DNA from 3 places in the Streptomyces sp. NPDC096176 genome. Region 2 is predicted to be linked to each of the others. Evidence: riboswitches for the same ligand, from Rfam matches in the RefSeq annotation. Region 2 holds a riboswitch; each other region holds the start of a gene.
What was found. A riboswitch is a leader RNA that binds a small molecule or an ion and turns the genes downstream of it on or off. The one in region 2 is predicted to bind cobalamin.

Region 1: it holds a riboswitch for cobalamin, as region 2 does, so the genes downstream of both, ACIQ7Q_RS03520 (ribonucleoside-diphosphate reductase subunit alpha) here and ACIQ7Q_RS19830 (cobalamin biosynthesis protein) in region 2, are expected to answer to the same signal.
Region 3: it holds a riboswitch for cobalamin, as region 2 does, so the genes downstream of both, ACIQ7Q_RS27555 ((2Fe-2S) ferredoxin domain-containing protein) here and ACIQ7Q_RS19830 (cobalamin biosynthesis protein) in region 2, are expected to answer to the same signal.

Annotation. Positions count from the first base shown of each region.
Region 1 covers NZ_JBIWFV010000001.1:725,946-732,590, forward strand. Annotated here, with positions in the region: gene ACIQ7Q_RS03515 (ribonucleotide-diphosphate reductase subunit beta) at 1-185, opposite strand, end outside; gene ACIQ7Q_RS03520 (ribonucleoside-diphosphate reductase subunit alpha) at 185-2,539, opposite strand; cobalamin riboswitch at 2,673-2,844, opposite strand; gene mctP (monocarboxylate uptake permease MctP) at 2,991-4,625, opposite strand; gene ACIQ7Q_RS03530 (DUF3311 domain-containing protein) at 4,622-4,903, opposite strand; gene ACIQ7Q_RS03535 (GntR family transcriptional regulator) at 5,092-5,856, opposite strand; gene ACIQ7Q_RS03540 (sugar ABC transporter substrate-binding protein) at 6,162-6,645, shown strand, end outside.
Region 2 covers NZ_JBIWFV010000006.1:481,382-488,026, reverse strand. Annotated here, with positions in the region: gene ACIQ7Q_RS19850 (alpha/beta hydrolase) at 1-1,080, opposite strand, end outside; gene ACIQ7Q_RS19845 (class II aldolase/adducin family protein) at 1,564-2,229, opposite strand; gene ACIQ7Q_RS19840 (anion permease) at 2,471-3,706, shown strand; gene ACIQ7Q_RS19835 (hypothetical protein) at 3,719-3,940, shown strand; cobalamin riboswitch at 4,073-4,211, shown strand; gene ACIQ7Q_RS19830 (cobalamin biosynthesis protein) at 4,301-5,254, shown strand; gene ACIQ7Q_RS19825 (cobyric acid synthase) at 5,251-6,645, shown strand, end outside.
Region 3 covers NZ_JBIWFV010000011.1:193,191-199,835, forward strand. Annotated here, with positions in the region: gene ACIQ7Q_RS27535 (ABC transporter ATP-binding protein) at 1-144, opposite strand, end outside; gene ACIQ7Q_RS27540 (FecCD family ABC transporter permease) at 141-1,223, opposite strand; gene ACIQ7Q_RS27545 (ABC transporter substrate-binding protein) at 1,220-2,455, opposite strand; cobalamin riboswitch at 2,684-2,868, opposite strand; gene ACIQ7Q_RS27550 (hypothetical protein) at 3,185-3,505, shown strand; cobalamin riboswitch at 3,558-3,682, shown strand; gene ACIQ7Q_RS27555 ((2Fe-2S) ferredoxin domain-containing protein) at 3,757-4,149, shown strand; gene metE (5-methyltetrahydropteroyltriglutamate--homocysteine S-methyltransferase) at 4,285-6,603, opposite strand.

The sequences.
Region 1 (6,645 bases), on a different contig from region 2:
AGATGCTGCTCGGACGGGGTGAGCTTGGCGAGGTCGGCGACGTCCGAGTGGAGGTCGACCTCCTCCACGGTCCAGGTGTTCTTGATGGCGTCGCGGTAGCGCTCGTAGAAGTCCGGGTAGCGCATCGGACGCAGGGTCAGTTCGAAGCCCGGGTCGAGCAGGTTCTTGGTGGTGTTCTCCGGCATTACTGGCAGGCCTCGCAGGACTCGGGGTTTTCCAGGGAGCAGGCGACGGCATCGGGGTCGGTGGCCTGCTGGACGGGGATGGTCGCCTGTGCGGCGCGCGCGATGCGGGTCGCCGGGCGGGAGCGCAGGTAGTACGTCGTCTTCAGACCCTGCTTCCAGGCGTGCGCGTACATCGAGCTGAGCTTGCCGATCGTCGGCGTCTCCAGAAACAGGTTCAGCGACTGGCTCTGGTCCAGGAACGGCGTACGGGCCGCCGCCATGTCGATCAGGCCGCGCTGCGGGATCTCCCAGGCCGTGCGGTACAGCGCCCGTACCTCGGCCGGGACCCAGCCGAAGCCCTGTACGGAGCCGTTCGACTCGCGCAGCGCCTCCCGCGTCTGGGCGTCCCAGACGCCGAGCCGCTTCAGCTCCTCCACCAGGTAGGAGTTGACCTGGAGGAACTCACCGCTGAGCGTCTCGCGCTTGAACAGGTTGGAGACCTGCGGCTCGATGCACTCGTACACGCCCGCGATCGAGGCGATGGTTGCCGTCGGGGCGATGGCCAGCAGCAGCGAGTTGCGCATGCCGACCGAGGCGACACGGGCGCGCAGGGCGTCCCAGCGCTCGGGCCAGTTGAGCGCGGTGTCGTAGTGGTCCGGGTGCAGCACGCCGCGGGCCGCGCGGGTCTCGGACCAGGCCGGCAGGGGGCCGTTGCGCTCGGCGAGGTCGCAGGACGCCTCGTACGCGGCCAGCATGATCCGCTCGGCGATCCGCGTCGACAAGGCCTTCGCCTCGGGCGAGTCGAAGGGCAGCCGCAGCTTGAAGAAGACGTCCTGGAGGCCCATCGCGCCGAGGCCCACCGGGCGCCACCTGGCATTGGAACGGCCGGCTTGCTCGGTGGGGTAGAAGTTGATGTCGACGACCCGGTCGAGGAAGGTGACGGCGGTTCGGACAGTGGCGTCCAGCCGCTCCCAGTCGATGCCGTCGCCGCTGTCGTCGCTGACGAAGGCCCCGAGGTTGACCGAGCCGAGATTGCACACAGCCGTCTCGCCGTCGTCCGTCACCTCGAGGATCTCGGTGCACAGGTTCGAGGAGTGCACGACCCGGCCGGGTTCGGCGGTCTGGTTCGCGGTGCGGTTGGACGCGTCCTTGAAGGTCATCCAGCCGTTGCCGGTCTGGGCGAGGGTGCGCATCATCCGGCCGTACAGGTCCCTGGCCGGGATCGACTTGCGGGCCAGGCCCGCCGCCTCCGCCTTGCGGTAGGCGGCGTCGAACTCGTCGCCCCACAGGTCGACCAGCTCGGGAACGTCGACCGGTGAGAAGAGCGACCACTGCGTGTCCGCCTCGACGCGCCGCATGAACTCGTCGGGGATCCAGTGCGCGAGGTTCAGGTTGTGCGTACGCCGGGCGTCCTCACCGGTGTTGTCGCGCAGCTCCAGGAACTCCTCGATGTCCGCGTGCCACGTCTCCAGGTAGATCGCGGCGGCGCCCTTGCGCCGGCCTCCCTGGTTCACCGCGGCGACCGACGCGTCGAGCGTCTTCAGGAACGGGACGATGCCGTTGGAGTGCCCGTTGGTGCCGCGGATCAGCGAACCGCGGGCGCGGATACGGGAGTACGAGAGCCCGATGCCACCGGCGTGCTTGGAGAGCCGGGCGACCTGGTGGTAGCGGTCGTAGATCGAGTCGAGTTCGTCGAGCGGCGAGTCCAGCAGGTAGCAGGACGACATCTGCGGGTGCCGGGTGCCCGAGTTGAAAAGCGTGGGGGAGGAGGGCAGATAGTCGAGCCGGCTCATCAGGGCGTACAGCGACGCGACTTCGTCGAGAGCGCGTACCGATTCGTCCTCCGCCAGACCGGCGGCGACACGCAGCATGAAGTGCTGGGGCGTCTCGACGACCTGGCGGGTGATGGGGTGACGCAGCAGATAGCGGCTGTAGAGCGTGCGCAGACCGAAGTAGCCGAACCGGTCGTCGGCGTCGGTGTCGATCAGCGCGTCCAGCCGGGCGGCGTGCAGCGCCACGAACGCGGCCGTACGGTCGGCGATCAGGCCCTCGCGGTGGCCGACGGCGACCGAGGACGAGAAGGACTCCACGCCCTGCCCTGCCGCCTCGTCGGCGATCGTGCGGGTCAGCAGGCGTGCCGCGAGCCGAGAGTAGGCCGGGTCCTCCGAAATGAGGCCCGCGGCCGCGTCGGTGGCGAGGGATCGCAGCTCGGCCTCGTCCGACCCGGCGTTCCGGCCGCGCAGCGCCGCGGCGGCGACCCTGCCCGGGTCGGTGTCGGGCAGGTCGGCCGTGAGGTCCGTCAGTGTCCGCAGCAGTGCGGTCCCGGGACCGTCCTTCTCCGTCGCTGAGACCGGATCGGCTGGCGCGATGGTCACCTGGTGCTCTCCTCGCTCGGCTCTGGGCCTTGCGGGGAGGTGGGGCCACGCGGGCAGGCCCGGGAGGCGGGCACGGCGCACGGCGTCCACCGGCCCAACCGCGAGGCCCGGACGTCTCGGCACCCGGATCGGTCGAACCGGATGCACCGTCGGCAGGTCCTCGGACTTGTCGGATACGGCAAAGCGCACCGGATCACACCGTTGCGGGACAGTTCCGGATTCGCACCGGATTCCCCTGCGGCGACAGCGAGATGAGCATACATGTGGGGGCGGTTGAGTCGGACACCCCCATATGTTGTGTCTCAGACAATGAAGCCGATCGCCCGGCGCCGGGCCTTGGTCCCGCTGTCGTGGTCGCTGAGGTGAGGGTCCATGACCGGCCCTCCCAAGCCAAAGGGCCGCATGCGCCTCCCCTCCGGGAGGCGCATGCGGCCCTTTGCCGCGCGACCGGTCAGTGACCGCCGGGTGCGCCCGCCGTGGCCGGCGGCAGCTCCACCTTGACGCCCGGGTCGCCGGCGTCCGCCGTGTAGTCGGACGGGCTGGTCTCGTCGATGCCGTCAGGGGCCTTGGCCGCCCGCAGGACGAAGGTGAGGGCCACGGTGACGACGACGTTCAGCACGAACGCGGTGAGGCCGATGTAGCCGATCTCCCCGATGCCCGGGATCTCCGCGGACGAGCCGCCGAAGTGCTTCTGCGTCGGGCTCGCCACGCCGTAGGCGGCAGCTGTGCCGTAGATCATGCCGACCGCCCAGCCGCCGATGAGTGCCCAGCGGTGGAACCAGCGGGTGAACAGGCCGCCCACCAGCGCCGGGAACGTCTGTAGGATCCAGATGCCGCCCAGCAGCTGGAAGTTGATCGCCACGGTCTTGTCCATGGTGAGGACAAAGGCAAGGGCGCCCACCTTCACCAGCAGCGACACGAGTTTGGAGACCTTGGTCTCCTGGGCCGGGGTCGCGTCGGGCTTGAGGAAGTCCTTGTAGATGTTCCGGGTGAAGAGGTTCGCCGCGGCGATGGACATGATCGCCGCCGGCACCAGCGCGCCGATGCCGATCGCGGCGAAGGCGACACCCGCGAACCAGTCCGGGAACATGTTCTCGAACAGCTGTGGGATGGCCAGCTGACCGTTGGTCACCTTCACACCGGCCGCGATGGCCATGAAGCCGAGCAGCGCGAGCAGACCCAGCATCAGCGAGTACAGCGGCAGGATCGTGGTGTTGCGGCGGATCACCTCACGGCTGCGCGAGGAGAGCGTCGCCGTGATCGAGTGCGGGTACATGAAGAGCGCCAGTGCCGAGCCGAGCGCCAGGGTGGCGTAGCCCCACTGACCCATCTCGCCGGGCACCAGTGCACCGGTCGGCTTGCCCGTCGCCTCGTTGACCTGTGCGAACTTCTCACCGGCACTGGCGAATATCTCGTCGAAGCCGCCGAGCTTGATCGGGATGTAGATGATCGCCACGGCGATGACGATGTAGATCAGCGTGTCCTTGACGAAGGCGATGAGCGCCGGGGCACGCAGTCCGGACGAGTACGTGTAGGCCGCGAGCACGCCGAAGGCGATCAGCAGCGGCAGGTCCTTGATGAACCAGTGGGTGCTCTCGCCGCCGCCGACGCCCATGACGTCGAGCACGGCCTGGATGCCGACCAACTGGAGCGCGATGTACGGCATGGTGGCGAGGATGCCGGTGACGGCGACCGCCAGGGACAGGCCCTTTGAGCCGAAGCGCCCGCGGACGAAGTCCGAGGTGGTGACGTATCCGTGCTTGTGCGACACCGACCAGAGCCGCGGCAGGAAGGTGAAGATCAGGGGGTAGACGAGAATCGTGTACGGGACGGCGAAGAAGCCGGCAGCACCCGCCGCGTAGATGGCCGCCGGGACGGCGACGAAGGTGTAGGCGGTGTAGAGGTCGCCGCCGAGCAGGAACCAGGTCACCCAGGTGCCGAACGACCGGCCGCCGAGGCCCCATTCGTCGAGGCTGTTCTCGTTCTCGGCCTTGCGCCAGCGCGCGGCCAGGAAGCCCATGACCGTGACGGCCAGGAAGAAGAATATGAAGACGCCGAGCGCGACGCCGTTCACGCCGTCGTTCATCGGGACGCACCTCCCTGGCGGGAGCGCTGGTCACGCTGCCAGAGCGTGTAGGCGATCATCGTGAGGACCGTCGATATCAGGACCCAGAGCATCTGGTACCAGTAGAAGAACGGCATGCCGATGAACGTCGGTTCGGGCTTCGCGTAGGAGCCGACCCAGAGCATCGCCACAAAAGGCGCGAAGAGGCAGAGGGCGATGATGACGCGTACCGGGGTGATGACCGGCGGTTTCGCTTCGGGCGCTTCTGGCGCTTGTGGCGCCTCGGGCACTGCGGACATGCGGCTCCGTCCCCTCACTGAACACCTGTGTAATGGGCAGGAAATCTAGGCGAGCCGTTCGCGTCGAGTCACCCCCCGTCCGTATATCGGTACGGCAACGACTTCGCGCCCTTGGGGCCAAAACGTGACATGGCGCCGCAACGGGCTGCGGCGCCATGTCGGTTGAGCTGTCGGGGCAGTTCAAGTAGTCAGTCGGTCGGGCGCTTCAGCCGTGCCACGAACTTGTACCGGTCCCCCCGGTAGACCGAGCGGACCCACTCCACGGGCTCGCCCTGGGCGTCCAGCGAGTGGCGGGAGAGCATCAGCATCGGCAGGCCCACGTCCGTGCCGAGCAGGCCGGCCTCGCGCGGGGTGGCCAGGGAGGTCTCGATCGTCTCTTCGGCCTCGGCGAGATGGACGTCGTACACCTCCGCGAGGGCCGTGTAGAGCGAGGTGTACTTCACCAGACTGCGGCGCAGCGCCGGAAAGCGCTTGGCGGACAGGTGCGTGGTCTCGATGGCCATCGGTTCGCCGCTGGCCAGCCGCAGCCGCTCGATGCGCAGCACCCGGCCGCCGGCCGCGATGTCCAGCAGTCCGGCGAGGGTGTCGTCCGCTGTGACGTATCCGATGTCCAGCAGCTGAGACGTGGGCTCGAGGCCCTGTGCGCGCATGTCCTCTGTGTACGAGGTGAGCTGGAGCGCCTGCGACACCTTGGGCTTGGCGACGAACGTGCCCTTGCCCTGGATGCGTTCGAGCCGGCCCTCGACGACCAGTTCCTGGAGCGCCTGACGGACCGTGGTGCGCGAGGTGTCGAACTCGGCGGCGAGTGTCCGCTCCGGCGGCACGGGCGTGCCCGGCGGCAGGGTTTCCGTCATGTCCAGCAAGTGCCGCTTGAGCCGGTAGTACTTGGGCACGCGCGCGGTGCGGGTCTGCGCCCCGCCCTCGGCCTCGGTGCCGCCCCAGTCCGTCGTCATGGTCCGCCTTCCCGACTGCTGCGCTCCTGCCGTCACCGGCTCCTCCGTCTGCTGCGGCTCACATGGTGGCACGGACCGGTCACGGGTCGTCGCCCTCCCTCAGGTGTCGGTCCGATAACGGACACGACAGCCCTTCTTATACACCCTTGACACCCCTAAAGGTCTAGGCCAAGCTCCCGGTACTGGTCTAAACCATTTGAGGCCAGGTCCCAGCCCCAGGGCAGAAATCTGGCGCGCGTCCTCAAGTGCTGCGCGACTCCCGGGTGGTGGGGGGGGCAACTCTTGCATCCCTTGAGGAGGGTGGCGTGAAGCGCAAGCTCATTTCAGCGGTGGGTGTGGCGGCCATGATGGTCTCGGTCGCGGCGTGTGGGTCGGACGGCGGCAGCGGTGAATCGGCCAAGAACCCCAAGGACCGCAAGGAGAACTTGACCGTCTGGCTCATGAGCGACGCCCAGAGCACCTGGCCGGAGCTGGTCAAGGACGTCAACGCCGAGTTCAACAAGAAGTACCCGGGCGTCAAGGTCAACGTCCAGTACCAGCAGTGGGGCGACAAGGCCAAGAAGCTCGACGCCGCCCTCGCCGGCGACAAGTTCCCGGATGTGGTGGAGCTCGGCAACACCGAGACCATGACGTACATCCTCAACGGCGCCCTCGGCGAGATCGACCCGTCGAAGTACGAGAACTCGGACACCTGGATCCAGGGTCTGAAGGACACCTGCACCTTCGAGGGCAAGCAGTACTGCGTGCCCTACTACGCCGGTGCGCGCGTCGCGCTCTACAACAAGGACA
Region 2 (6,645 bases):
CGGGTCCGCGTTCCACATGGCGGCGTGCGGGGCGTTCGGGACCGTGTGGAGCGTCACCAGTTCGGGCCTCTGGGCGGCCAATCGGCGGGAGTAGTGCCAGGGCGCGAGGGTGTCGTGGGGGCCGTGGAAGATCAGGGCAGGCACGTCGAGCGAGAGCGGGTCGACGGCTTCGGCGAGCCTGTCGCCGTGGGCCCCGGTGCGACCCTGGGCGGCCCGGACGGCCAAGGGCAGAAGAGGGGCCGGGGTCCGGCGGGCGGCGGCCAGGGCGCGCACGGTCGTCTCCCAGTCGAGCACCGGCGAGTCCAGGACGACGCCGCTGATCCGGTCGCGCAGACCGGAATTGGCGGCGGCGTGCAGGGCCATGGAGGCGCCGACGGACCAGCCGTGGACGATGACGCGCTCCGCGCCGTTGCGCACCGCGTGTCGCACGGCCGCGTCGAGGTCGCGCCACTCGGAGTCGCCGAGGTGGCCGAGGCCGTCCGGGGGGCGGGGAGCGCCCGGGTCGCCCCGGTAGGCGAGGGACAGGATCGGGAACTGTTGGGCGTGCAGGAACTCCATCAGGTTCATGGTGTGTTCCCGTGTGGTTCCCAGGCCGTGCACGGCGATGACCCAGGTGGCGCGAGCGCCGGGCACGAACCAGGCAGGCAGCGCGCCGAGTTCGCCGGGAACGAGGATCTCGGAGTGCGCGATACCGAGGGCGGCGCCGGGGTCGCCGAGGTGCACCTGCGGGGTGAGCCGGACCCGGGTGCCGGGCTCCAGACCGCCCTCCGTGACGTGCACGAGACGGCGCACGACCGTGTCCGGACCGTGCGGCACACCGTCGAGCACCGGACCCACGACCGCATGGACGCCCGACCCCTCGAGCCCGTACGTCCCGGGGCGCAGCGACGCCAGGCTGCGGGTCAGGACGACCCTGCCGGGTGCGGTCTCGTGCACGGTGAGCCGAGGGTCGCCCGGCAGGGGCCGGTGGGCCTGCGCCCTCAGCGCTACGTGGCTCGCGTAACGGCCGGCCGCGACCGCGGCCGCGCCGACTCCGATCAGGGTGGTGACGGCCGCTGCCGTCGCTGTAGCCGGGCGCACCTGTCCAGTGTGTGCGGGGGCGCGGGCGGGGGCCAGTGGGCGGAGCCGCGCGTGTGGCACCGCGGGGCCCGGCGGGTACTGCCGCCGGGCCGCGGCGTCACGCTCCCCGGCGGGCGCGTGACGCGCCGGCATCGAGCCGAAACCCCCCGCGCATCGCGCTCGCACGCCGAGGCTTGCCCCCGCTCGTCGAAGGCCGGGTTTCGAACCCCGACCCGCCCCCTCAAGGCGGACAAATGCCGCCCCACATCCCCGACCCCGCGCCTCGGGCCGTGAGACGCGAGCGATGGCGCCCCCGCGCCGCCCGACACTGGAGAGGGAGCGCGGTGCCGGGTCCCGAAGTCCCCCGCCCGGCACCGGGGGCGGAGCGCGGGGTGGGGGCGGAGCGCGGGGTGGGGGCCCGGAACCCCACTGCGCCATGGCATAGGGGGACGGGCCCGATGAGCGGAAGGCGCGGCGGCGGGGAGGCGGCCCGCACCGCGGGCGTCAGCGGGGCTGTTGGCCGTAACCGCGTAGTCGGGCAGACGCCTCCGCCAGCTGGGTGGGGGACAGCAGGCTCGGCGTCCGGCCCGGGATGGAGGACGCCGTCAGCCAGAGGCGGCACATCCACTCCAGTTGCGCCGTGCGGTCGTAGGCCTGGGCCAGGGTGTCGCCGTAGGTGATCGTTCCGTGGTTCTGCAGGAGGCAGGCCGTACGGTCGCGCAGGGCGTGGAGCATGTTCCGGGCCAGTTCTTCCGTGCCGTACAGGGCGTATGCGGCGACGCGGACGGGGCCGCCGAGGGCGGCTGTCATGTAGTGGACCGGCGGAAGCTCGGGGACCAGGGTCGAGACCGCCGTGGCGTGCACCGCGTGGGTGTGGACGACTGCGCGCGCGCCGGTCTCGCGGTGGACGGCGAGATGCAGCGGCAGCTCGCTGGTGGGGGCGAGGGTGCCGATGACCTGTGTGCCGTCGAGGTCGACGCCGACGGTGTCCTGCGGGGTGAGCCGGTCGTACGGCACTCCGCTGGGCGTGACGAGGACGAGCTCGCCGACCCGTACGGAGACGTTTCCGGAGGTACCCACCACGAGTCCCTCGGCGGCCGTCCTGCGGGCCGTGTCCACGAGGTCCTGCCATGCCCGTTCGATCGCGTCGTGCCGCGCCTCATCAGTCATACCGTGATCCTGTCACCGAAGGTCCGACGGCCCGACGACGGTCCGACGAGAGCCCGACGACGCCACTGGGGACACGGAGGGTGTTCGAGTGGCTGCGAGGAGCGGCGCCCGGGGCGGAAACCAGACAAGCGGCCCCCGGACACCACTTGGAGACACCGGGTAGCCTGACTCAGTTCACCTTCCGTTCATCCAGGTTGCCTACGGTCCCCGAGTCAATGACGTCAAACGATTGCCTGGGTAAATGGAACACATCACCCTGCTGCTCGCGATTGTGATCGTGACAGCGCTCGTGTTCGATTTCACGAACGGTTTCCACGACACCGCCAACGCGATGGCGACGACCATCTCGACCGGTGCACTGAAGCCCAAGACAGCGGTGGCCATGTCTGCCGTTCTGAATCTCGTCGGTGCTTTCCTGTCGGTGGAGGTCGCCAAGACGATCTCCAGCGGTCTGGTCGACGAATCAGGCATCTCACCTGAAGTCATCTTCGCGGCGCTCGTCGGCGCCATCCTCTGGAATCTGGCCACCTGGCTGGTGGGTCTGCCGTCCAGTTCCTCGCACGCCCTCATGGGCGGTCTGATCGGCGCCACGGTCGCCTCGGTCGGCTTCGGCGGGGTCAACGGCGGCGTCGTCGTCACCAAGGTCCTGATCCCGGCCGTCGCCGCACCGCTCGTCGCGGGCCTCGCCGCCATGCTGGCCACCCGGCTCACATACCGGCTCGGCCGGAAGACCGACGAGAAGGCCACGGCGAAGGGCTACCGCGCCGGACAGATCGCCTCCGCCGGTCTTGTCTCCTTGGCGCACGGCACCAACGACGCCCAGAAGACGATGGGCATCATCACGCTGGCTCTCGTGGCCGGCAATGTGATCGCCCCCGGTTCCAACCCTCCGCTGTGGGTCATCGTCTCCGCCGGTGTCGCGATCGCGCTCGGCACCTACCTCGGCGGCTGGCGCATCATCCGCACCATGGGCAAGGGCCTCACCGACCTCCAGCCGCAGCAGGGCTTCGCCGCCCAGACCAGCGCGGCCAGCGTCATCCTCGCCTCGTCGAACCTCGGCTTCTCCCTGTCGACGACCCACTCCTGCTCCGGCGCGGTCATGGGCGCCGGCCTCGGCCGCAAGGGCGGTGTGGTCCGCTGGTCCACCGCCACCCGGATGTTCGTGGCGTGGGGTCTGACCCTGCCGGCCGCGGGCCTCGTCGCGGCGGGTTCCGAGTACGTCACCAAGCAGGGCGACTGGGGTGTCGCGGCCGTCGCCGTCTTCCTCGTCGCCGCGTGCACCGCGATCTGGTTCATCTCGCGCCGCCAGGTCGTCGACCACACCAACGTCAACGACGTGGACGCCGACGGCACCGATGAGCGTGCGGGCGTCGTCACGACCGCCATCGCGGCCGTCACCCCGCCGCCCGCCGGCGACATCAAGGCCACCATCCCGGCCCCGGCCGAGCCCGAGCCGGCACGTCCGGCCACGGTGTAAGGAAGCAGCAGCATGAAGATCGACTGGGCAGCTCTCGGCTCCGTTTTCGGCGTGAGCCTCGTCGCCACCGTCGCCCTGGTGGGCCTGTTCACCCTGGGCATCGTGGGCCTGACCAAGCAGGAGGCGGCCTCGCAGGCCGGAGGCTCCGGCGCACTGGCACGCACGGGCGCGTACGCCTGCTTCGCGCTCTGCGCGGCGGCCGTTTCCTACGGGATCTATCTGATCGTCGCCTGACGACCGACGGACCCTCACAAGGCCGGGTCGAGGACACCTGCGGGTGCCTTCGGCCCGGCCTTCGTGTGTGCACCGGTGTGGGGCTCGGCACACTGTCCCGCCGCAGGTCAATGGCGAGTTGACGGGCGTTCGCGCGCATGGTGGACTGCCGGGGCCATCAACGGCGGCAGAAGAGGAAGTCCGGTGCGAATCCGGCGCGGTCCCGCCACTGTCACCCGGGAAGCACGATCCCCGGGGAGCCAGGAACTCTCACCGCCGGTCACGTCGAACCAGGGCGCGGACCCTGAGTGAGGACTCGTCTCATGCCCGGCTGCGGTACAGCCCTGTCCGTCGGACACCCTTTCCGGGATCGCTGATCCCGTGCGTGCCGACCGAGTATTCGTGTACGGCGCCGCCGCCGGCCTCGTCGGTGACCTGCTCCTCGGCGATCCCCGCCGTGGGCATCCGGTCGCCGCGTTCGGACGGATGGCCGCCGCCGTCGAGCGTGTCCTGTGGCGTGACCACCGCGGCCGGGGCGCGCTGCACACCGCGGTGTGCGCGGGCGGTGCCGCCGCCGCGGCAGCGCTGGCAAGCCGTGCCGCACGCCGCTCCCCCGCCGCGTCGATCGCGCTGACCGCCGCCGCCACGTGGGCCGTCGTCGGGGGTACGACGCTGGGGCGTGAGGCCTCCGCCATCGGCGACGCGCTGGCCACCGGGGACGTCGAGGCGGCACGTGAACGGCTGCCGCATCTGTGCGGGCGCGATCCGCAGGCCCTGGACGAGCAGCAGATCGCCCGCGCCGTCGTCGAGTCCGTCGCGGAGAACACCTCCGACGCGGTCGTGGGCGCCCTCGTGTGGGGCGCGCTGGCCGGCGTGCCCGGCCTCGTCGGCTTCCGTGCGGTCAACACCCTGGACGCGATGGTGGGCCACAAGTCGCCCCGCTACCGGCGCTACGGCTGGGCGTCGGCGCGTCTGGACGACGTGGCGGGGTGGCCCGGCGCGCGGCTGACCGCGATCCTGGCGGCCGCGAGCGGGCCGGATCCGCGGGGCGCCGTACGGGCCTGGCGGGCCGACGCGGGCAAGCACCCCAGCCCCAACGCCGGCCCGGTCGAGGCGTCGTTCGCCGGCGCGCTGGGGGTGCGGCTGGGCGGGACTCTCTCGTACGGCGGCCGGGTCGAGCACCGTCCGGTGCTCAACGGTGACGGCCGGGCGGTGGAGTTCGACGACATCGGGCGGGCGGTGCGGCTGTCGCGGCGTGTCGGCCTGCTGACCCTGGTGGTCTGTGCCACGGGGCGGATGCTGCGCGCAGGGCGCGGCGGGAGGAGGCCGGCATGACCGGTGGGGGGTTGCTGGTCGCCGGGACGACCTCGGACGCCGGCAAGAGCGTCGTCACGGCGGGGATCTGCCGTTGGCTGGTGCGGCAAGGGGTAAAGGTCGCGCCCTTCAAGGGGCAGAACATGTCCCTCAATTCGTTCGTGACGCGTGAGGGCGCGGAGATCGGGCGCGCCCAGGCCATGCAGGCGCAGGCCGCGCGTGTGGAGCCGACCGCCCTGATGAACCCGGTGCTGCTGAAGCCCGGCAGCGACCGTTCCAGCCAGGTGGTGCTGATGGGCAAGCCGGTGGGTGAGCTGAGCGCCCGCGGCTTCTTCGGGACCGCCGGCGGATCGTCCGCCGGGAAGGGTCTGCACGGCGGAAGGAAACGGGAGTTGTTCGAGCCGGTCATGGCGTGTCTGGAGGAACTGCGGGGCACGTATGACGCCGTGATCTGCGAGGGGGCGGGCAGTCCGGCCGAGATCAATCTGCGGCGCACGGACATCGTGAACATGGGCATCGCGCGCGCCGCACGGCTGCCGGTGCTGGTGGTCGGGGACATCGACCGGGGCGGGGTGTTCGCCCAGTTCTTCGGTACGACGGCGCTGCTGAGCCCCGAGGACCAGTCGCTCGTCGCGGGTTACCTCGTGAACAAGTTCCGCGGTGACGTGACCCTGCTCGAGCCGGGGCTGGACATGCTGCTCGGGCTCACCGGGCGGCGGACGTACGGCGTCCTGCCGTACGCGCACGGGCTCGGCATCGACGAGGAGGACGGTCTGCGGGTGTCGCTGCGCGGCGCCGTACGGGAGTCGGTGGTCGCGGCGCCCGTCGGTGAGGACGTGCTGCGGGTCGCGGTCTGCGCGGTGCCGCTGATGTCGAACTTCACCGACGTGGACGCGCTGGCCGCCGAACCGGGCGTCGTGGTGCGGTTCGTGGACCGCGCCGAGGAACTCGTGGACGCCGACCTGGTGGTCGTCCCGGGCACGCGCGGGACCGTGAAGGCGCTGGCGTGGCTGCGGGAACGCGGGCTGGCGGACGCACTGGCGAGGCGGGCCGCGCAGGGGCGGCCGGTGCTCGGCATCTGCGGCGGCTTCCAGGCGCTGGGCGAACACATCGAGGACGACGTCGAGTCGCGTGCCGGTGAGGTCGAGGGGCTCGGACTGCTGCCCGTGCGTGTGCGGTTCGCGCCGGACAAGACCCTTACGAGGCCCGTCGGCGAGGCCCTCGGGGAGCGCGTCGAAGGGTACGAGATCCATCATGGCGTGGCCGAGGTCATGGGCGGCGAAGCCTTCTTGGACGGCTGCCGGGTCGGCGCCGTGTGGGGGACGCACTGGCACGGGTCGCTGGAGAGCGACGGCTTCCGGCGGGCGTTTCTGCGGGAGGTCGCGGCGCAGGCCGGCCGGCGCTTCGTGCCC
Region 3 (6,645 bases), on a different contig from region 2:
CCCCGACAGCACGGCATGTGCCGCTCCGCGCCGGTGCGACGACCGGGTGCGGTAGCCGACGGCGAGCCCCTGGGTTTCCAGGCCGCCGGGGCGGTCCGGTCCGTCGGTGGTGTCCGTGGCGGGTTCGGTCATCGTGTCGGTCACGAGGCCACTCCTTGTACGCCGCGACGGCTGCGGATCAGGAACGCGATGACGACGGGGGCGCCGAACAGCGAGGTGATGGCGTTCAGCGGCAGCACGGAGTCGGTGCCGGGCGGCTGGCTCAGCAGCGCGCACGCCAGCGCCAGGAACGCCCCGGCGAGCATGGACGCGGGGATCAGCGCCCGGTGGTCCGAGGTCCCGAGGGCCACCCGTGTCAGATGCGGCACCGCCAGGCCCAGGAAGGCGACCGGGCCGCAGAACGCGGTGGCCGCGCCGGCCAGGAGCGAGGTGCCGAACAGGGCAAGATCGCGGCAGCGCCGCACGTTCAGGCCCATGGTGCGGGCGTAGTCCTCGCCGAGCAGCAGGGCGTTGAGGCGCTTGGCGGTCAGCAGCGCGGTGAGCAGGCCGAGGCCGATGACGGGCAGCATCACCTGGAGGTCGGGCCAGGTCGTGGCGCTGAAGCTGCCCAGGCCCCACATCACGAACTGCTGGGCCCGTTCGGGCCGGGCGTAGACGAGCATCGCGCCGACCACCGCGGTGGCCGCCGAGCCGATCATGACGCCGATGACGAGCAGGGTGACGGCCGACCGGACCCATCGCGACAGGAGCAGGACGAGGGCCAGCACGGCGGCGGCGCCCATCGAGGCGGCCAGCACGACGCCCACCCGTCCCAGCCCGGCCAGGTCTCCGGTGAAGCTCCCGGCGACCCCGCCACTGCCGACGACCACGGCGGCGACACCCATGCTGGCGCCCGAACTCACGCCCAGGGAGAACGGGTCGGCCAGCGCGTTGCGGAACAGCGTCTGCATCTGCACGCCCGCCACCGCGAGGGCGGCGCCGACGACGGTGGCGGTCAGCGCGCGCGGCAGCCGTACCTGCTCGACGATCACGGACCAGCGCGGGTCCTCGGCTCCGCCGCCGAGAAGGACCCGCACCACCTCCGCGACCGGCACCCGGTGGGAGCCGGTCGCGATGGTGAGGACGAACAGCGCGGCGGTACCGGCCGTGAGAGTGAGGACGACGGCGAGGCGCCGCACCGTTCTCGGCGCGGTCGGCTCGGCGGTCACCTGCTGGTCCGTCACGCCTTGGGCACCGGCTGGTAGAAGGTGAAGTTGTGGCCCTTCGCCTGCTCCGGGTGCATCAGCGCGAACAGGTCGGCGAGGACCAGGTCCGGGCGCAGCACACCCCGTTCGAAGTAGTCGTTGCCGCCGCCGGGGCCGAGCGCCTTCTGGTTCGTCCAGACCGCGCCGGAGGTGACGGCCTTCAGCTCCCCGTACCGGCTGTCGGCCTTCACCGCGTCGGCGGTGGACTTCCACTGCTGGTCGGCGATCCAGACCGGGGCCTCGCCGCCCTTGGCGTACACGGCTTCGAAGTTCAGCTGGAGGTTGCCGGTACCCGCATCGCCGGCCCACGGGTAGGTGCCGCCCGCGTCCTTGATCAGCCGGGCCGCGTAGCTGCCCCCGGCGGGCATGTACCAGGTGCCCTGGTACATCGTGCCGGGCAGGATCTCGACGGGCTTGGCCGCCTCGACCACTCGCGCGCCCTTCTCGGCGACCTTCCGGTAGTCGGCCTCGATGGTGCCGAACAACTCGCCGGCGCGCTTCTCCGCCCCGGTGAGCGCGGCCATCGCCTTCACCCACTCGGCGCGGCCGAGCGGACTAGGCTCCAGCCACTCGGCGTTGGCGACCACCGCGACGCCCGCCTGGCGCAGCTTCGGGTACTGCGGGTCGTCGGTGCCCTGGGTCATCAGCACGTCCGGCTTGGCACCGATGACCGTCTCGGCGTTGAGGGTCTGGTCCTTGGCGTACTCGGTGACTTTCCCCGCCTTCACCCGCGCGATCACCTCTGCGGAGGAGATGTTCGCGGTGCTCGCGACTCCCGTCAGCACGTCCAGGGTGCCGGTCTCGGTGAGCAGCGGCACGTGGGTGGTGGAGGCCGAGTACAGGCTCTTGACGGGGACGGTGACCTGCTGGGCCGACGCCAGTTCACCCGTCAGCTTCGGCTTCGGCGCGCCGCACTTGACCAGGACGTACGACTCGGGCTTCCCCTTCGGGTAGGGCTCCTTGACGGTGAGGACCTGGTAGCTCTTCTCGTAGCGGAGCGTGAAGTTCTTGGCGTGCTTCACCTCCGACTTGACCGGGAAGTAGTCCTCGGCCGGGTCGAAGTTCTTGACGCAGCCCTGTCCCGCGGCCGTCGCCTTGGCATCGGCGGGCCGGCCGGAGTCGCCGCCGCACGCGGTGGAGGTGAGGGCGGCGGCGAGGACAGCCGCGGCGGCGGCCTGACGACGGCCGGGCATGGGGGACCGTACGGACACAGATGACTCCAGGTGGCGTGCGTGGCAGGGCGCACCGGCAGCGCGCGGCGCGCGATGCGGCGTAAGGGAGGGAACCCGCTGAGGGCGGAGGCCGTCAGAACCAGGGGTAGGGGGCTGACGCGTCAAGCGGTACGGACAGACTCCGACGGGCCATGGGCAGCACGAGGCTGCCACCACACCTGAGCAGGCACACGCGTGCCACCGCCTCTCCTGGGGAAATCCGCCCCGTACATCGAGGTGCGACGGCGTGAGTCTCCTGACTCGGGATCACGGCTTCTCCGGCCTTCCCACCCCGGACGGGGCGGTGGCCTCGGGTGGAGTCGCTCCCCCTACACAGTGGCGGTACCGTGCCGGAATCTCACCGGCTTCCTCGTTCCGCCGTCGCTTGTCGGACGGAAGCATGGCAGAGGGGGCCGTCGCTCCGCCAGACCCACCTCTGTGCGTTCAGCCACAGGACGCGGCCTGAGGTCCGCGCACGCCGCATGTTCGCCGCCGAATTCGTCTGCTACGAGGTCGAGTTGGCGTGGGCGGAACGGCTGTGGGTGGGCTTCGCGGACACGTTCGTGCCCGGCTGGTACGACTCCGGCACCGGCCGGATCGCCATCCTCCTCGGCCAGGGCGCCCTCTATCTGGCCGTTCCGCTCGGCCTGCTGTTCTACGTCCGGCACCGCATCGGAGCGAACACGTGGCGCCGGTTGCACCGCTTCGTCATCGTCGTCTATGTGCTGTGTGTGGCACACCCTGCTGTACGGCACCAACGTCTTGTACGGCGAGTGGCCGCGCACCGTGCTGTGGCTGCTGCAACTCCCGGTCGCCGCGTTGCTCTTGCTGCGCCTGCTGCGTCCCGCACGGCGGGCCGAGCGGCTGGGCGCACCCAGGCGGCGCGAGGGCGCGTCGTTGCCGGGCTGGGTGGTGCGGGCCGCCGGCCGGGTGGTCGCCGGGGCCGTCGTGGTGGGGCTCCTCATCGTGATGACATCCGGCCATGACGGCGGCCGGGAACGCCCGGCCGAGCCGCCCGCGACGAGCCCGCACGCTCATGAGCCCGAATGATCCGGGCAGTTGGCTGATGGGATGATGACCGGCGACAGGGCGACGACGGTCCGAGGAAGCCGGTGCGAATCCGGCGCGGTCCCGCCACTGTGATCGGTGAGCGGATCCCGAACGGGCCACTGCCCCGCGGAGGGCGGGAAGGCCGGGACGAGCTGCGAGCCGAGAGCCAGGAGACTCACGTCGTCGCCTCCTCGAAGGACACCGGAGCGGATTTCCCCGGAAGAGAGGGGTGTTTCGGCGTGTCCGAGACAATGGGCGGTGAGGCGTACGCCGTCGAGGTGCCGGCGCGACCGGTCGGCGGTGTGCCCTGCCGGGTCGTCGTGTGCCGGGACTGCTGCTGCGGCACCTCGAAGGTGACCGGCGTCGACCACGCCGCACAGACCGCGCGCCTGCGTGCCGAGGCTCCCGTACGTGTGTCCGCCTGCCTGGACGTGTGCGAGCAGGCAGGCGTGATCGTTGTGCGGCCCTCGTCCGCCGGGCGGGCGGCCGGAGCCCGGCCGGTGTGGCTGGGCCTGGTCAACGACCCGGACGCGACAGAGGACATCGCCGCCTGGGTGCGGGCGGGCGGCCCCGGCGTCGCGCCCCGTCCGGAGATCCTCGACCTGTACACCTTCACCCCGCCGCGCCGCCGCACGGCTTCCTGAGCACCGGCGAGCGCCACGGCTCACAGAGGCAGCGGGGCGATGCCGCGGTCGGGATGGCGCGGGCCGAGGAAGACGACGATGCGGCGGCCGGTGGGCCGGGACGTCCAAGACGTCCCGGCCCACCGGAACCTGCGGTCAGGAAGCGGACAGCTCGCCGCGGACCGTGCGGGCGGCGGCGACCAGGTTCTCCAGGGAGGCGCGGGTCTCGGGCCAGCCACGGGTCTTGAGACCGCAGTCGGGGTTGACCCACAGCCGCTCCGCCGGGATGGCCTTCAAGCCGGTGCGCAGCAGCGCGGCGGCTTCCTCGGTGCTCGGGACGCGCGGGGAGTGGATGTCGTACACCCCCGGGCCCGCCTCGCGGGGATAGCCGTGGGCGGCGAGTTCTCGGGCGACCTGCATGTGCGAGCGGGCGGCCTCCAGGCTGATGACGTCGGCGTCCAGGTCGTCGATGGCCCGGACGATGTCGCCGAACTCGGCGTAGCACATGTGGGTGTGGATCTGCGTGTCCGGGCGCACTCCGCTCGTGCTGAGCCGGAACGCTTCGGTCGCCCAGGCCAGGTAGGCAGGGTGGTCGGCGGAGCGCAGCGGCAGGGTCTCGCGCAGGGCGGGTTCGTCCACCTGGATGACGGATGTGCCGATGGCCTCGAGGTCGTTCACCTCGTCGCGCAGGGCGAGCGCGACCTGACGCGCCGTTTCGCCGAGCGGCTGGTCGTCGCGGACGAAGGACCAGGCGAGCATGGTGACCGGGCCGGTGAGCATGCCCTTGACCGGCTTCTCCGTGAGGGACTGGGCGTACGTCGTCCAGCGCACCGTCATCGCCTCGGGCCGGGAGATGTCGCCGGCCAGGATCGGCGGTCGGACGTAGCGGGTGCCGTAGGACTGGACCCAGCCGTGCTGGGTGGCCAGGTAACCGGTGAGCTGCTCGGCGAAGTACTGGACCATGTCGTTGCGTTCGGGCTCACCGTGCACCAGGACGTCCAGGCCGGTCTTCTCCTGGAAGACGATCACCTCCTGGATCTCGGCCTTGATGCGCTCCTCGTAGGCGGCCGTGTCGATGCGGCCCGCGCGCAGGTCGGCGCGGGCGGTGCGCAGTTCGCCGGTCTGCGGGAAGGAGCCGATGGTCGTGGTCGGCAGCAGGGGCAGCCCGAGGTGGTCGCGCTGGGCGGCGGCCCGCTCGGCGTACGGCTGGGAGCGGCGCGCGTCGGCGTCCGTCACGGCCTCGGCACGAGACCGGACGGCAGGGTCGCGGGTGATCGGCGAGGCGGCGCGGGAGGCGAGTTCGGCGCGGTTGGCGGCGAGTTCGGCGGCGATCGTGTCCGTGCCCCGGGCGAGGCCCTTGGCGAGCGTGACGACCTCGGCGGTCTTCTGCCGGGCGAAGGCCAGCCAGCGCAGGATCTGCGGCTCGATGTCTCGCTCCAGGGCCGTGTCGATCGGCACGTGGAGGAGGGAGCAGGAGGCGGACACGTCGACGCGGTCGGCGAGGCCCAGCAGGATGCCGAGCGTGGCGAGCGACTTCTCCAGGTCGTTGACCCAGACGTTGCGGCCGTTGACCACGCCTGCGACCAGGCGCTTGCCGGGCAGCCCGCCCACTGCGGCGAGCGCGTCGAGGTTCGCGGCGGCGGCCTCGGTGAAGTCCAGGGCAATCCCGTCGACCGGGGCCTTGGCCAGGACGGGAAGCGCGTCGCCGAGCCGGTCGAAGTACGAGGCGACGAGGAGCTTGGGCCGGTCGGTGAGGGCGCCGAGCTCGCGATAGGCGCGTGCGAGGGCGTTCAGTTCCGCCGGCGTGCGGTCCTGCACGAACGCCGGCTCGTCCAGCTGCACCCACTCGGCGCCGGCCGCGCGCAGATCGGCGACCACCTCGGCGTACACCGGCAGCAGGCGGTCCAGGAGAGTGAGCGGCTCGAAGTCCGCGGGCACGCCCGGGGCGGGCTTGGCGAGCAGGAGGTACGTGACGGGCCCGACCAGCACGGGCCGGGCGGTGTGACCCTGGGCGAGGGCCTCCTTCAGCTCGGCGACCTGCTTGCCGGAGTCGGCCGTGAAGACGGTGTCCGGGGCCAGCTCCGGCACCAGGTAGTGGTAGTTCGTGTCGAACCACTTGGTCATCTCCAGCGGCGCCACGTCCTGCGTACCGCGCGCCATCGCGAAGTAGCCGTCCAGCGCGTCCGCCTCGACGGCGGCACGGTGTCGCTCGGGGATCGCGCCCACCATGACGGTGGTGTCCAGGAGATGGTCGTAGTACGAGAAGTCACCGGTCGGGATGTCGTCGATACCGGCTGCGGCCAGCTGCTGCCAGTTCGTGCGACGGAGCTCGGCGGCGGTGGCGCGCAGGGCGTCGGCGGTGACGCGGCCCTTCCAGTAGCCCTCGATCGCCTTCTTCAGTTCCCGGTTCTGTCCCTGGCGGGGGTAGCCGTACACGGTGGCCCGTGCTGCCGCGGCTGTGGACTTCGCTGTCACGGAGATCTCCTTCGCGAGATGAATCCCTGAAATCCCGGGGAC